DNA from 2 places in the Kitasatospora sp. NPDC058046 genome. Region 1 is predicted to be linked to the other one. Evidence: riboswitches for the same ligand, from Rfam matches in the RefSeq annotation. Region 1 holds a riboswitch; the other holds the start of a gene.
The links. A riboswitch is a leader RNA that binds a small molecule or an ion and turns the genes downstream of it on or off. The one in region 1 is predicted to bind glycine.
Positions count from the first base shown of each region.

Region 1 (7,294 bases):
GAAATCCCTGCGCGCGGCTCCCGGGATGCCGACACTGGGAACCAGCGTGGAAGGACCCCCTGTCCTACCCACTTGGGCGCCGGCCCACACTTGGCCGGCGCGCGGACAGGATCCGACCACCGCGGCGGCCCCGGACGGCACCACCTCCGGCGACCGCACCACGGGGAGGATCGCAGAGCGAAGCGAGGGTACGCATGTGCCAGCACCGTCCTGAGTGCCCGACGGCCGAGTCCGAGGACCGCGAGGCGGCCGTATCGGTGGCCCGTCACCCGGAGCAGGGCTGGAGCCTGCTCTGCAACGGCGTCGTCCTGTTCGAGGACACCGGCGAACTGCTGCCCGACGGCCGGGTGATCGCCCCGCGCCGCCCCGTCGCCCACGCGGCCTGACCACCCGGTCCGACCGTACGGCGGGGGCAGCCGCCGACCAGCGCAGACGGGCAGGGCCCCGGCGGAGAACTCCGCCGGGGCCCTGCCGTCCGACCCGGACCTCCTGGGCCCGGTCGGGTCAGACGCCGTACTCGTCCAGCGGCGGGCAGGAGCAGACCAGGTTGCGGTCGCCGTACGCGCCGTCGATCCGGCTCACCGGCGGCCAGTACTTGTCCGCCGGGTTCACGCCCGCCGGGAAGACCGCCTCCTGCCGCGAGTAGCCGTGCGCCCAGTCGCCGGCCAGCGTGGCGGCGGTGTGCGGGGCGTTGCGCAGCGGGTTGTCGTCGGCCGCCCACTCGCCCGAGCCGACCTTGTCGACCTCGGCCCGGATGGTGATCATCGCGTCGCAGAAGCGGTCGATCTCGTGCAGGTCCTCGGACTCGGTCGGCTCGATCATCAGCGTGCCGGCCACCGGGAAGGACATCGTCGGCGCGTGGAAGCCGTAGTCGATCAGGCGCTTGGCGATGTCGTCCACCGTCACGCCCGTCTCCTTGGTCAGCGGGCGCAGGTCGATGATGCACTCGTGCGCGACCAGCCCGCCCGGGCCGGTGTAGAGCACCGGGAAGTGCGGCGCCAGGCGCTTGGCGATGTAGTTGGCGTTCAGCACCGCGACCTGGGTCGCGTGCTTGAGGCCCTCGCCGCCCATCAGCCGGACGTACGCCCAGGAGATCGGCAGGATGGCCGCCGAGCCCCACGGCGCGGCCGAGATCGGGCCCACGCCGGTGGCCGGGCCGGCCTCCGGCTGCAGCGGGTGGTTCGGCAGGTACGGCGCCAGGTGGGCGCGCACCGCGACCGGGCCGACGCCCGGGCCGCCACCGCCGTGCGGGATGCAGAAGGTCTTGTGCAGGTTCAGGTGCGAGACGTCCGCGCCGAACTTGCCCGGCTTGGCCAGGCCGACCAGGGCGTTCAGGTTGGCGCCGTCCACGTACACCTGGCCGCCGGCCTCGTGCACCAGGGCGCAGATGTCGGTGATCTGGGTCTCGTACACGCCGTGGGTGGACGGGTAGGTGACCATCAGCACGGCGAGGTTGTCGCGGTGCTGCTCGATCTTCGCCTTCAGGTCCTCGACGTCCACGTCGCCGTCGACCAGGGTCTTCACCACGACCACGCGCATGCCGGCCATCACCGCGGAGGCCGCGTTGGTGCCGTGCGCCGAGGACGGGATCAGGCAGACGTCGCGCTGGGTGTCGCCGTTGGCGTGGTGGTAGGCGCGCACGGCCAGCAGACCGGCCAGCTCGCCCTGCGAGCCCGCGTTCGGCTGGATCGACACGGCGTCGTAGCCGGTCACCTCGACCAGCTGCTGCTCCAGCTGGCGGATCAGGGTCAGGAAGCCCTGGGCCTGGTCGATCGGCGCGAAGGGGTGCAGCTGGCCGAACTCCGGCCAGGTCACCGCCTCCATCTCGGTGGTCGCGTTGAGCTTCATGGTGCAGGAGCCCAGCGGGATCATGCCGCGGTCCAGCGCGTAGTCCCGGTCCGACAGGCGGCGCAGGTAGCGCAGCATGGCGGTCTCCGAGCGGTGGCTGTGGAAGACCGGGTGGGTCAGGTACTCGTCCTCGCGCAGCAGCGCGGCGGGCAGCGCGTCGGCGGCCTCGGCGACCTCGACGGCGGGGACGCCGAACGCGGCCCAGACGCCGGCCAGGTGCTCGCGGGTGGTGGTCTCGTCGGTGGAGACGGAGATCCGGTCCGCGCCGTCCTGGTGGACGTTGATGCCGTTGGCGCGGGCGGCGGCGGCGATCTCGGCGGCGCGGCCCGGGACGACGGCGGTGACGGTGTCGAAGAACTCGCCGTGCAGCAGCTCGACGCCGCCGGCCCGCAGGCCCTCGGCGAGGGCCGCGGCGTAGCGGTGGGTGCGGCGGGCGATGTCGGCCAGGCCGTCGGGGCCGTGGTAGACGGCGTACATCGAGGCCATCACGGCGAGCAGCACCTGGGCGGTGCAGATGTTGCTGGTGGCCTTCTCGCGGCGGATGTGCTGCTCGCGGGTCTGCAGCGCCAGGCGGTAGGCGCGGTTGCCGTCGACGTCGACGGAGACGCCGACCAGGCGGCCGGGCAGCGAGCGGGCGAACTCGGCGCGCACCGACAGGTAGCCGGCGTGCGGACCGCCGAAGCCCATCGGCACGCCGAAGCGCTGCGAGGTGCCGCAGGCGATGTCGGCGCCCAGCGAACCCGGGGACTTGAGCAGGGTCAGCGCGAGCAGGTCGGCGGCGACGGCGACGATCGCGCCTAGGCCGTGCGCCTGCTCGATCACCGCGGTGAGGTCGCGGACCACACCGGTGGCGCCCGGGTACTGGAGCAGCACACCGAAGACGCCGCGCTCGACGATCTCGGCCGGGATGCCCTCGGACAGGTCGGCGACGACGACCTCGACACCGGTCGGCACGGCACGGGTGTTGATCACCGCGACGGTCTGCGGCAGGGTCTCGGCGTCGACCAGGAAGACGCCGCCCTTGACCTTGGTGACGCGGCGGGCCAGCGCCATCGCCTCGGCGGCCGCGGTGCCCTCGTCCAGCAGCGAGGAGCCGGAGGTCGGCAGGCCGGTCAGGTCGGAGACCAGGGTCTGGAAGTTGAGCAGCGCCTCCAGGCGGCCCTGCGAGATCTCCGGCTGGTACGGGGTGTAGGCGGTGTACCAGGCCGGGTTCTCCATGACGTTGCGCAGGATCACCGGCGGGGTGAAGGTGCCGTAGTAGCCCAGGCCGATCATCGGCTGGAGCACCTGGTTGCGGCCGGCCAGCTCGCGCAGCTCGGCGAGGACCTGGGCCTCGGTCCGGCCCGCGGGCAGGTCCAGGGCGGTGATGGAGCGGATCGCCTCGGGCACCGCGGTGGCGGCGAGCTCGTCCAGCGAGCCGTAGCCGACGGACGCCAGCATCTTCTCCTGCGCGGCGGCGTCGGGGCCGATGTGGCGGTTCTCGAAGGGGCTGGCCAGCTCAAGCTCGGTGAGGGTCGAGGCGCCGGTGGGGCGTCCCGCGTTCGGCTGGGCGTTCATGGTGGTCGAGGCCTCCTGGTCACGGACCGGCGGGGGTACGCACGCCGGCCGGCCTCGCCGCTGCGGACAGCGGACGAACCTGGGCGGGCGGACCCGACAGGCCTCCCCCTCTGTCATCGGGACCTGAGAGCTTCACCCGCACGGGGCGCTGTGGGCGCTCCGTCGGCTTGCACCGTCGGTGAGGGTGGTGATCGCCGGCTTCCGCGCCGACGCTCCTGCCCTGCTTTCCAGAGTGACCTACCCCACACGGTACGGATGCCTGAGAGATTCCGGGGAGGAGTTGCTCCTTCGGCGCTCCGACCAGCGGCTTTCGCAGTCGGAGACTCTCCCGAGCGGGCTCTGCGGTCGTCGCCCAGGGTACCAGCGGGAGGCCCCCCGATCACGGGTGCGTCAGGTCGTTCGGGGTCTACGCGCGTCCCCCGGACGGTCCAGCGCGCAGCCCGTCCGGCGCACCCCGCTCGCGTCCGTCCGATTCATGGCTTTTGGTGTGAAGTGGCGGACGGAACGGGTGCTCCGGCCGCCTTCCTGCGGGAGTTCCGCAAGCTCAGCGCACGGGAGGAAAGAGTGCAGACCGACATCGACCCCCGGGACCTCATCGGTCACAAGGCCGTCGACCGCAACGGAGACAAGATCGGCACGGTCGACGAGGTCTACCTGGACGACGCCACCGGCCGGCCCGAGTGGGCCGCGGTCCGGACCGGCATCTTCGGCCGGGACGCCTTCGTCCCGCTGACCACGAGCGAGTTCGCCGGCGACGAGCTCCGGGTGCCGTACGACAAGTCGCTGGTGAAGGAGTCGCCGGACTTCGGCGTCGGCCAGCACCTGTCCCCCGCCCAGGAGCTCCAGCTGTACCGCTACTACGGGCTCGACACCCCGATGGACGGCCGCCCGAGCCACGAGAACGGGAGCCGGCCCAAGCAGGCCGACCTCGACTTCGGCACCACGGCGGCGGCCGCCGCCGCCACGACGACCGCGGCGGCCCCGGCGAAGTCGCTCACCTTCCACACCCCCGAGCGCTCCCCCGAGCCCGTTCCCGAGCCCGCCCCGGCCAGAGCCCCCGTCGCCACCGCCCCGCCCACCGCCGCCGTCACCGCCGCGGTCGCCGACAGCACCAGAACCGCCCCGGAGGCCGACATGCGGATGCTCAGCACCCCCGAGGCCACCACCGCCACCCCGGCGGCCGCGCCCGTCGCACCCACCGTGGAGCCGAGGCCGCAGTCGCAGCCCGCCCCCGCGCCCGCGCCCGCGTCTACGCCCGCCCCGGCGGCGACCGTCAGCGCCGCGCACGCCGACGGCGCCCCGTCCGCCCCCAGCGGCCCGGTCGAGATCACCTGCCGCGAGGAGCGGCTGGAGGTCACCACCGAGTGGCACACCCTCGGCACCGCGAAGCTGCGCAAGTACGTGACGACCGAACAGGTCGAGCGCCGCATCCCCGTGGTCCACGAGCGCGTCCGGGTCGAGCGGATGCCGGTCAGCGACGCCGAGCGCGCCACGCTCAGCGAGAAGGACATCGCCGAGGCCGTCGAGGAGGTCACCCTCCGCGAGGAGCGCGCGGTGGTCCGCAAGTACCTCGCGCCCGTCGAGCGGGTCCGCCTGGTCGTCGAGCGCTACACGACGGAGGAGGTGGTCCGGGAGGAGCTCCGCCGCGAGCACGTCGAGGTCCACGACACCACCGCCACCCAGAACACCTCCCCGGCCGGCTCGACCCCGCCCCCCGCCTCACCCCCCGCCACCGACTCACCCCGCCCGGCCGCACTGCGCCCGCTCGTCTGACACCACCCGCGAAGAGGGGCCCCGGACACCGTCCGGGGCCCTCTCGCACACCCACTGCAGGCGCCCCTCCCCGCCCCCGCCACCCCCACCACGGCCCTTGTCACGTACCCGACCGTTCACCTTTGCCAAAACTTAACCACTCGATATTTGACACTCTGAAGTATCTCCCTGCATGGTTACTTCAGTTCATTCACTATGTACGGGAGGAAGCAACCGTGAGTGAGGCACCACAGCCCACCACCGCGGCCGAGAAGCAGAGCAGCGCCCGGGTCCTGCCGGCCCTCATCCTGGCGATGCTGTCGTTCAGCGTGGTGCAGACCGCGGTCGTCCCGATCCTGCCCTCGCTGGCCAAGGAACTGCACGTCTCCGCGTCCAGCGTCACCTGGCTGATGACCGCCAACCTGCTCTCCGCAGCCGTGCTGACTCCCCTCCTGGGCCGCTTCGGCGACCTCCGGGGCCGCAAGCCGATGCTGCTGATCTCGCTGGCCGGCCTGGTCGCCGGTTCGGCGCTGGCGGTCAGCACCCACTCCTTCACCTGGCTGGTCGTCGCCCGTGTCCTCCAGGGCGCCGGCGGTGGCGTCCTGCCGCTGGCGATCAGCATCGTCCGTGACGAGCTGCCCAAGCAGAAGGTGACCGGCGGCGTCGCCGCCATCAGCGCCTCGATGGGCGTCGGCTCCGGCCTCGGCCTGGTCGCGACCGGTCTCCTGCTGGAGCACTGGAACTACAAGTCGATCTTCTGGATGGGCCTGGTCTTCGGCCTGATCGCGATCGCCCTGGTCGCCTTCCGCGTCCCGACCGACCCGGTGACCGACAAGGAGGGCGGCGCCGACCCGCTGGGTGCCCTCACCCTGGCCGGCTGGCTCTCCGCGCTGCTGGTCGCGGTCAGCCAGGGCAACCACTGGGGCTGGACCTCCAACAAGACGCTCGGCCTGTTCGCCGTCGCCGCCGTGGTCGCCCTGATCTGGGGGATCATCGAGACCAAGGTCGCGCACCCGCTGGTGGACATGAAGATGATGGCCCGTCCGGCCGTCGCCTTCACCAACGTGGCCGGCCTGCTCATCGGCTTCGGCATGTACGGCTCCTTCATGGTCATCAGCAACTTCGCCCAGACCCCGGAGAAGCTGACCCACTACGGCTTCACCGCCAGCGTGCTGCACGCCGGCCTCCTGCTGCTGCCGTCCGCGATCGGCTCGATGGTCGCCGCCCCGGTCGGCGCCCTGCTGATCGCCCGTCGCGGCCCGCGCCTGCCGCTGGTCCTCGGTGGCGTCCTCGGCGCCATCGCGATGGCCTACCTGGCCGTGCGCCACGGGCACGAGGGCGACATCTACACCGCCTCGGCGATCTTCGGTCTCGGCGTGGGCCTCGCCTTCGCCGCGATGCCGGCCTACATCAACGGCGCCGTCCCGGTCGAGCAGAGCGGTATCGCCAACGGCATGAACTCCGTGCTGCGCACGGTCGGTGGCGCGATCGGCACCGCCGTCATGGCCGCCATCCTGACCGGCGACACCATGAAGCTGCCGCCGCAGATCCCGCTGTCGCTGCCCACCCTGGACGCCTACAAGCACGCGTTCTGGACCGCGGCCGTGGTCTGCGTCGTCGCCGGCGTCGTCCCGTTCCTGATCCGCGGCACCAAGTCGGCCGCCACCGCGACGGTCGTCGGCGGCTCGGCCCAGCAGGACTCCAGCCCCGAGCTGGTCAAGACCGACGCCTGACGAGGCGTCCGGCCCCCGCGCTCAGGGACAGGGCGCGGGGCCCGGTCCCCGTACATCGTGAGGGCATCACGAACGCACGGGGTCCGGCACGGTGATCGGCCCCACCCGGTACTCCCCCACCGGGTGGGGCCGCTTCGCGTTTCAGGCTCCTTCCCCCGGCCCGCCGTTCCCCTCCGACACACCGTCCGGCCCCTCGTCCGGCCCCTCGTCCCGGCGCAGCGGCAGCGGCCGGGACGGTTCGAGCGCCGGGTCGTCCACCGCGAAGGTCCGTACCCGCCCCGGCCCGTCCCACGGCGTCTCGAACCGTACGGTGACCCTCCCGACGCCGCTGCCCTGCACCCAGCCCGGACCGAACTCCTCGTGCCGGACGTCCTGTCCGGGCACCCACCGCCGCACCACGACCG
Region 1 covers NZ_JBHVRS010000009.1:319,127-326,420, forward strand. The annotation lists gene ACFVU7_RS20955 (DUF5999 family protein) at 195-386, shown strand; gene gcvP (aminomethyl-transferring glycine dehydrogenase) at 505-3,405, opposite strand; glycine riboswitch at 3,643-3,746, opposite strand; gene ACFVU7_RS20965 (PRC and DUF2382 domain-containing protein) at 3,898-5,178, shown strand; gene ACFVU7_RS20970 (MFS transporter) at 5,394-6,890, shown strand; gene ACFVU7_RS20975 (DNA polymerase IV) at 7,032-7,294, opposite strand, start outside.

Region 2 (7,294 bases), on a different contig from region 1:
GCTGCTCGGGCGAGGTGACGGCCGGCGCGTAGCCGTGGCCGCTGATCTCCATGTTCCCGTACTGCGCGTCCGGGCTGCCCGGCGTGCCGTGCCACAGCAGCATCCAGACCCGGCCGTCCGCCAGCGCGTGCAGCAGCCGCTCGTACGCGTCGTAGCGCTCCGGCGCGACGTCGCGCAGGGCGCGCTCCAACGCGCCGGGATCAGCTCCCGGGCGCCCGGCCGGTGCCTGGCCCCAGGGCCCCGGCACACCGCCCGCTCCCGTTCCCGCACTCATGCGCCCACCTCGCCGCGCCTCTTTCCCTCAACCCGCCGACCCGTCGGCCGTCTGCACGCACCCTATGGCGCGGCACCGGCCACCGCCACGGCGACGTGCCTCTGATCCGGACCCGCTCACGCCCGCGTGTGGAAAGGCAGTACCCGGGTGAGCAGCCACTCGACCACCGGGTCGTCGGCGAGGTCGAGCAGTACGAGGTGGACGCCCCCGGGCAGCGGCGCGGTTCCCAGCGCTCGCCCGAGTGCCTCGTTCACCGCGGCCGGGTCGGCCGGGGCCGCCGGGTCCAACTGGACGCCCACGAACATCACGGTCGGTTCGCCCTCGATGCTGGCCAGCGCCCTGCGGGCGGTCAACACACCGGGCAGCGCCGACAGTTCGCTCCGGCAGGCGGCCAGGAAGTGCTCCGGGTCCTCGCCCGGCACCGGCTCGCGCAGCGCCACCCGGCCGCCGGTCGGCTCCGCGGCGCCCTCGGCCTGCTCCCAGCGGTCCTCGCGCGGGCCGCGGCGCAGCTCGGCGACCCCCTGCGGCGGCACCGGGAGGCCCACCGGCGCGTCCGGGTTCACCGCGATGCCGAGGCCCAGCGGCAGCCCGCGGGCGAACTCCCACACCGGCGCGATCGCGAAGGCCATCCCCGGCGCCTGCTGGAGGAACACCTCCTGCGAGGAGAACACCGGCACGTACGGGTCGCCGCCCAGCTCGATGGTCGGCAGGTCGAGCGCCTGGCCCTGCGGGTCGGCCCCGGCCGGCAGCGGCACCCACACCTGGCTGCGCGCCAGCACCTCGAACACCCGTGGGGTCGCGCCCGGGTCGCCCAGGGCCGCGGTCAGCACCTGCTCCAGTTCGTTGGCCGGCCAGGAGCCGCCCGCCGGCGCCTCCTCCGGTCCGCCCCACCCCTGCTGCTGCTCCACCGGGTACCCCATGCGCCGCCGATTCCGCCCTCTGCCGTCGGCCGCCCACTGCCGCACCGACGCGCAGCAGTCTAGAGGCGTGCGGGGGGTGCGGTCAGGACTCGTGTTCGGGTCCCGCGCGGTGTGACCGGGTCCCCCCTCCCCTCGTCGTCCGGGACGTGCCATGATGTGCCCGTCCGACGGCATGCGCCGCGGGCCCCCACAACTCCATACCGGCCGCTCGAACCCGCGCGGGAGAGCCCGGAGTGCCACTCAGGCACAGCCGGCGCCGAAGGAGCAAGTCCTCCCCGGAATCTCTCAGGCACCCCTACCGCACGGGTTAGGCACATCTGGAAAGCGGCGCCCGGCCCTGTCGTGCGCCCACCCACGGTGCAAGCCGTCATGCTGTCCCCCAAGCTGGAAACGGCTGCGGGCGGCGGGGCGGTGAAGCTCTCAGGTTCGACGACAGATGGGGAGACCCACGCCGCCGCATGCCCGCGCGCAGGGTCGGCCCCCCAGCGGGTCCGGTCCGGTGCGTGCACCCCTGAGTGCCCCGACCGAGGAGTTCCTGGCCATGTCGTCCCTCCGCCTGACCGCGCTCGACGCGCTGCACCGCGCCCTCGGCGCGACCATGACCGACTTCGCCGGCTGGGACATGCCGCTGCGCTACGGCAGCGAGCGCGAGGAGCACCTCGCCGTCCGCACCAAGGCCGGCCTGTTCGACCTCTCGCACATGGGCGAGATCACCGTCACCGGCCCGCAGGCCGGCGAGATGCTGGACCACGCCCTGGTCGGCTTCGTCTCCGCGCTGGGCGAGCTGCGCGCCCGCTACACCATGATCTGCGCCGAGGACGGCGGCATCCTGGACGACCTGATCGTCTACCGCCTGCGCGAGGACGCCTTCCTGGTCGTCGCCAACGCCTCCAACGCCCAGCTGGTCCTCGACGAGCTGATCGCCCGTGCCAAGGGCTTCGACGCCGTCGTCACCGACGACCGCGACACCTACGCGCTGATCGCCGTCCAGGGCCCGGAGGCCACCGGCATCCTGGCCGACACCACCGACGCCGACCTGCCCGGCCTGAAGTACTACGCGATCCTCCCGGCCTTCGTGGCCGACCGCGAGGTGCTGCTCGCCCGCACCGGCTACACCGGCGAGGACGGCTTCGAGATCTTCTGTCACCCGGCCGACGCCGAGCCGGTCTGGCAGGCGCTGACCGCCGCCGGCGCGGACCGCGGCCTGGTCCCCTGCGGCCTGTCCTGCCGCGACACGCTGCGCCTGGAGGCCGGCATGCCGCTGTACGGGCACGAGCTGTCCACCGACCTGACCCCGTTCGACGCCGGCCTGGGCCGGGTCGTCCGCTTCGACAAGACCACCAACGAGGGCGCCTTCGTCGGCCGCAAGGCCCTGGAGGCGGCCGCCGCCGCGGCCGAGACCAACCCGCCGAAGGTGCTGGTCGGCCTGGTCTCCGACGGCAAGCGGGTGCCGCGCGCCGAGTACACCGTGGTCTCCACCGAGGGCGAGCCGATCGGCCGGATCACCTCCGGCGCGCCGTCCCCGACCCTGGGGCAGCCGATCGCGATGGCCTACGTCGACGCCGCCCACGCCGCCCCCGGCACCACCGTCGCGGTGGACGTGCGCGGCAAGCACGAGCCCGTCAGGGTCGTGGCGCTGCCGTTCTACAAGCGCGCCCGCTGACCCCTCGCACGCCCCCCGTTTTCCCATACGCGCACGTCGCAGCCGTCCGCGCGGCGGCCCGCTTCGTCGTACCCGCTTCCCATCCTGGAGAATGACGCCATGAGCAACCCCCAGCACCTTCAGTACACCAAGGAGCACGAGTGGCTGACGGCCGCCGTGGACGGTGTCTCCACGATCGGTATCACCAAGCACGCCGCGGACGCGCTCGGTGACATCGTCTACGTGCAGCTGCCCGAGGTCGGCGAGACCGTGACCGCCGGCGAGACCTGTGGCGAGCTGGAGTCCACCAAGTCGGTCAGCGACCTGTTCTCCCCGGTGACCGGCGAGGTCACCGAGGTCAACCCGGACGTCCTGGACAACAACGCCCTCGTCAACAGCGACCCCTTCGAGGGCGGCTGGCTGTTCAAGGTGCGCGTCGAGGCCACCGACGAGCTGCTCAGCGCCGACGAGTACGACGCGCTCACCAACCCCCAGGGCTGAGCCCCCGACGGGACGGGCCGCCGCACCGCGGTCCGTCCCGCCCTGGCCCCTTTCCCTCCTCCTCCCGGGAAGACCACACCATGACTGTTCTCAACCAGTCCCTGCACGCCCTCGACCCGGAGATCGCCGCCGCGGTCGACGCCGAGCTGCACCGCCAGCAGACCACCCTGGAGATGATCGCCTCCGAGAACTTCGCCCCGGTGGCGGTCATGGAGGCCCAGGGCTCGGTGCTCACCAACAAGTACGCGGAGGGCTACCCCGGCCGCCGCTACTACGGTGGCTGCGAGCACGTCGACGTGGTCGAGCAGATCGCGATCGACCGCATCAAGGCCCTGTTCGGGGCCGAGCACGCCAACGTCCAGCCGCACTCCGGCGCGCAGGCCAACGCCGCCGCGATGTTCGCGCTGATCCAGCCGGGCGACACCATCCTGGGCCTGAGCCTGGCCCACGGCGGCCACCTGACCCACGGCATGAAGATCAACTTCTCCGGCAAGCTCTACAACGTGGCCGCGTACCACGTGGACGAGAAGACCGGCCAGGTCGACATGGCCGAGGTCGAGCGCCTCGCCAAGGAGCACCAGCCGAAGCTGATCATCGCCGGCTGGTCCGCCTACCCGCGCCAGCTCGACTTCGCCGCGTTCCGCCGGATCGCCGACGAGGTCGGCGCGCTGCTCATGGTGGACATGGCGCACTTCGCCGGCCTGGTGGCCGCCGGGCTGCACCCGAACCCGGTGCCCTACGCGGACGTGGTCACCACCACGACCCACAAGACCCTGGGCGGCCCGCGCGGCGGCGTCATCCTGTCCAAGGCCGAGTTCGCCAAGAAGATCAACTCCGCGGTCTTCCCCGGCCAGCAGGGCGGCCCGCTGGAGCACGTGATCGCCGGCAAGGCGGTCGCCTTCAAGGTCGCGGCCTCCGAGGAGTTCAAGGAGCGCCAGCAGCGCACCCTGGACGGCGCCCGCATCCTCGCCGAGCGCCTGCTCCAGGCCGACGTGGCCGAGGCCGGCGCCAGCGTGCTCTCCGGCGGCACCGACGTCCACCTGGTCCTGGTCGACCTGCGCAACAGCCAGCTCGACGGCCAGCAGGCCGAGGACCGGCTGCACGAGGTCGGCATCACCGTCAACCGCAACGCCATCCCGAACGACCCGCGCCCGCCGATGGTCACCTCGGGCCTGCGCATCGGCACCCCGGCCCTGGCCACCCGCGGCTTCCAGGCCGAGGACTTCCGCGAGGTCGCCGACATCATCGCCGAGGCGCTCAAGCCCGCCTTCGACGAGACCGTCGCCGACGCGCTGAAGGCCCGGGTCTCCGCCCTGGCCGCGAAGTACCCGCTCTACCCGAACCTCTGATCACTCCGGTGATCGTTCGGGCGGGGTGACCGGCCTCACCCCTCCGGCGTACCAGGCACCCCGGGGCACCGCGCACACTGGAAGTGCGCGCGGTGCCCCGTCCCGTGTCGGCCCCTCCCTGCCCGCAAGTCCTTCCACGAGACCAGACAAGGACGTCCCCCGTGGCCATCAGCGTCTTCGACCTCTTCTCCATCGGCATCGGCCCGTCGAGCTCCCACACCGTGGGCCCGATGCGCGCCGCCCGGATGTTCGCCCGCCGACTGCGCACCGAGGACCTGCTGGACCGGGTGACGGGTGTACGGGCCGAGCTGTACGGCTCGCTCGGCGCCACCGGCCACGGCCACGGCACCCCGAAGGCCGTCCTGCTCGGCCTGGAGAACGCCTCGCCCCGCACCGTCGACGTCGACCAGGCCGACAAGGACGTCGAGCGGATCCTCGCCGAGAAGCGGATCAACCTGCTCGGCGAGCACCCGATCGACTTCGACCCGGACACCCAGCTGATCCTGCACCGCCGCCGCTCGCTGCCGTACCACGCCAACGGGATGACCCTGTGGGCGTACGCGGCGGACGGCTCGACCCTGCTGGAGAAGACCTACTACTCGGTCGGCGGCGGCTTCGTGGTGGACGAGGACGCGATCGGCGCGGACCGGGTCAAGCCCGACGACACCGTGCTGAAGTACCCCTTCCGCACCGGCGACGAGCTGCTGCGGCTCAGCCGGGAGACCGGCCTGTCGATCTCCGGCCTGATGCTGGAGAACGAGAAGGCCTGGCGCAGCGAGGAGGAGATCCGGACCGGTCTGCTGGAGATCTGGTCCGTGATGCAGGAGTGCGTGCGGGCCGGCATGTCCCGCGAGGGCATCCTGCCGGGCGGGCTGAAGGTCCGCCGCCGGGCCGCCTCGGGTGCCCGCGCGCTGCGCGCCGAGGGCATCGGGCCGGCCAACGCGATGGAGTGGGTGACCCTCTACGCGATGGCCGTGAACGAGGAGAACGCCTCCGGCCGCCGGGTCGTCACCGCGCCGACCAACGGCGCCGCCGGGATCATCCCGGCCGTCCTGCACTACTACCTGAACTTCATCCCGGGCGCCGACGACGACGGCATCGTCCGCTTCCTGCTCGCCGCCGGCGCCATCGGCATGCTCTTCAAGGAGAACGCCTCCATCTCCGGCGCCGAGGTCGGCTGCCAGGGCGAGGTCGGCTCCGCCTGCTCGATGGCCGCGGGCGGCCTCGCCGAGGTCCTCGGCGGCACCCCCGAGCAGGTCGAGAACGCCGCCGAGATCGGCATCGAGCACAACCTCGGCCTCACCTGCGACCCGGTCGGCGGCCTCGTCCAGATCCCCTGCATCGAGCGCAACGGCATGGCCTCCGTCAAGGCCGTCACCGCGGCCCGGATGGCGCTGCGCGGCGACGGACGGCACCACGTCTCGCTGGACAAGGCGATCAAGACGATGAAGGAGACCGGGGCCGACATGAAGATCAAGTACAAGGAGACCTCGCGCGGCGGGCTCGCCGTCAACGTCATCGAGTGCTGAGCTGACCGGCTTTTCCGCAGGCCCCCGGGCGGTCCCCCGTTCCGCCCGGGGGCCTGCGCGTTCTCCGGATCACCCGGCCGTGGCCGCCTTCGCGGGGGTGTCGGCCGGCTCCGGCTCCGGGTCTGGCTTCGTCGGCTCGGGCTCGGGCTTCGGCGGCTTGATCTCCCTGGCCGCTCCCTGCTGCGGGCGCACCAGGCAGGCGAGGGCCGTCGCCGCGGCCGCCAGCAGGACCCCGCCCACGACCGTGCCGTGCAGGCCGCCGGTGACCGCCGCCCCGACGGCGTCGCGGACGGCCGCCGGGAGCCCGTCGAGGGAGGCCGGGGTCAGCCCGCCGCCGGTGAGCCGGCCGGCCTCGGCGGCCCCGAGGCGCTCCGTGAGGGAGTCGGTGAGCCGCGCCGTGTAGACCGCGCCGAGCGCCGCCATGCCGAGCGAGCCGCCGATGCTCCGCAGCAGCGTGACCACGCCCATCGCCGCGCCCATGTCCTGCGGCCGGACCGCCCCCATCGAGGTCAGCAGGGTGCTCTGCATCACCAGGCCGAGGCCGATCCCGGCGACGGCCGTGAGGGCCGAGGCCACGGCGATCGGGGTGTCGGTGCGCAGGAGCAGCAGCAGCGCGCCGCCGGCCAGGGTGACCGCGCCGCCCAGCAGCGGGTAGCGCCGCTCGCCGCCGGGCCGGCCCATCAGCCGCGCCGTCACCAGCTGGGTGCCCATCATGCCGAGCATCAGCGGCAGCAGGAGCAGCCCGCCGGCGGTGGGCGAGGCGCCCCGGGCCAGTTGCAGGTAGAGCGGCAGGTAGCCGACCAGGGCGATCATCACCGCGCCGGTGAGGAAGCCCAGCATCTGCGCCACCGTGAAGTTGCGGTCGCGGAACAGCGCGGGCGGGATCAGCGGCCCGGGGGCGCGCAGTTCGGTCCGGGCGAACCAGCCCAGCGCGACCACCGCGACGAGCGCCGTGCCGAGGAGCACCGGGGAGGTCCAGGAGTAGGCGGTGCCGCCCCAGCTGCTCACCAGGGTGAGCGCGAGGATGCCGGTGGTCAGCAGGGCGACCCCGGCCCAGTCGAACGGGGCGCGCACCCGCT
Region 2 covers NZ_JBHVRS010000002.1:734,039-741,332, reverse strand. The annotation lists gene ACFVU7_RS07620 (enhanced serine sensitivity protein SseB C-terminal domain-containing protein) at 1-274, opposite strand, end outside; gene ACFVU7_RS07615 (enhanced serine sensitivity protein SseB C-terminal domain-containing protein) at 391-1,194, opposite strand; glycine riboswitch at 1,404-1,505, shown strand; gene gcvT (glycine cleavage system aminomethyltransferase GcvT) at 1,736-2,857, shown strand; gene gcvH (glycine cleavage system protein GcvH) at 2,957-3,337, shown strand; gene glyA (serine hydroxymethyltransferase) at 3,418-4,686, shown strand; gene ACFVU7_RS07595 (L-serine ammonia-lyase) at 4,848-6,215, shown strand; gene ACFVU7_RS07590 (MDR family MFS transporter) at 6,285-7,294, opposite strand, start outside.
Region 2: another riboswitch for glycine. It lies ahead of gcvT (glycine cleavage system aminomethyltransferase GcvT); the one in region 1 lies ahead of gcvP (aminomethyl-transferring glycine dehydrogenase).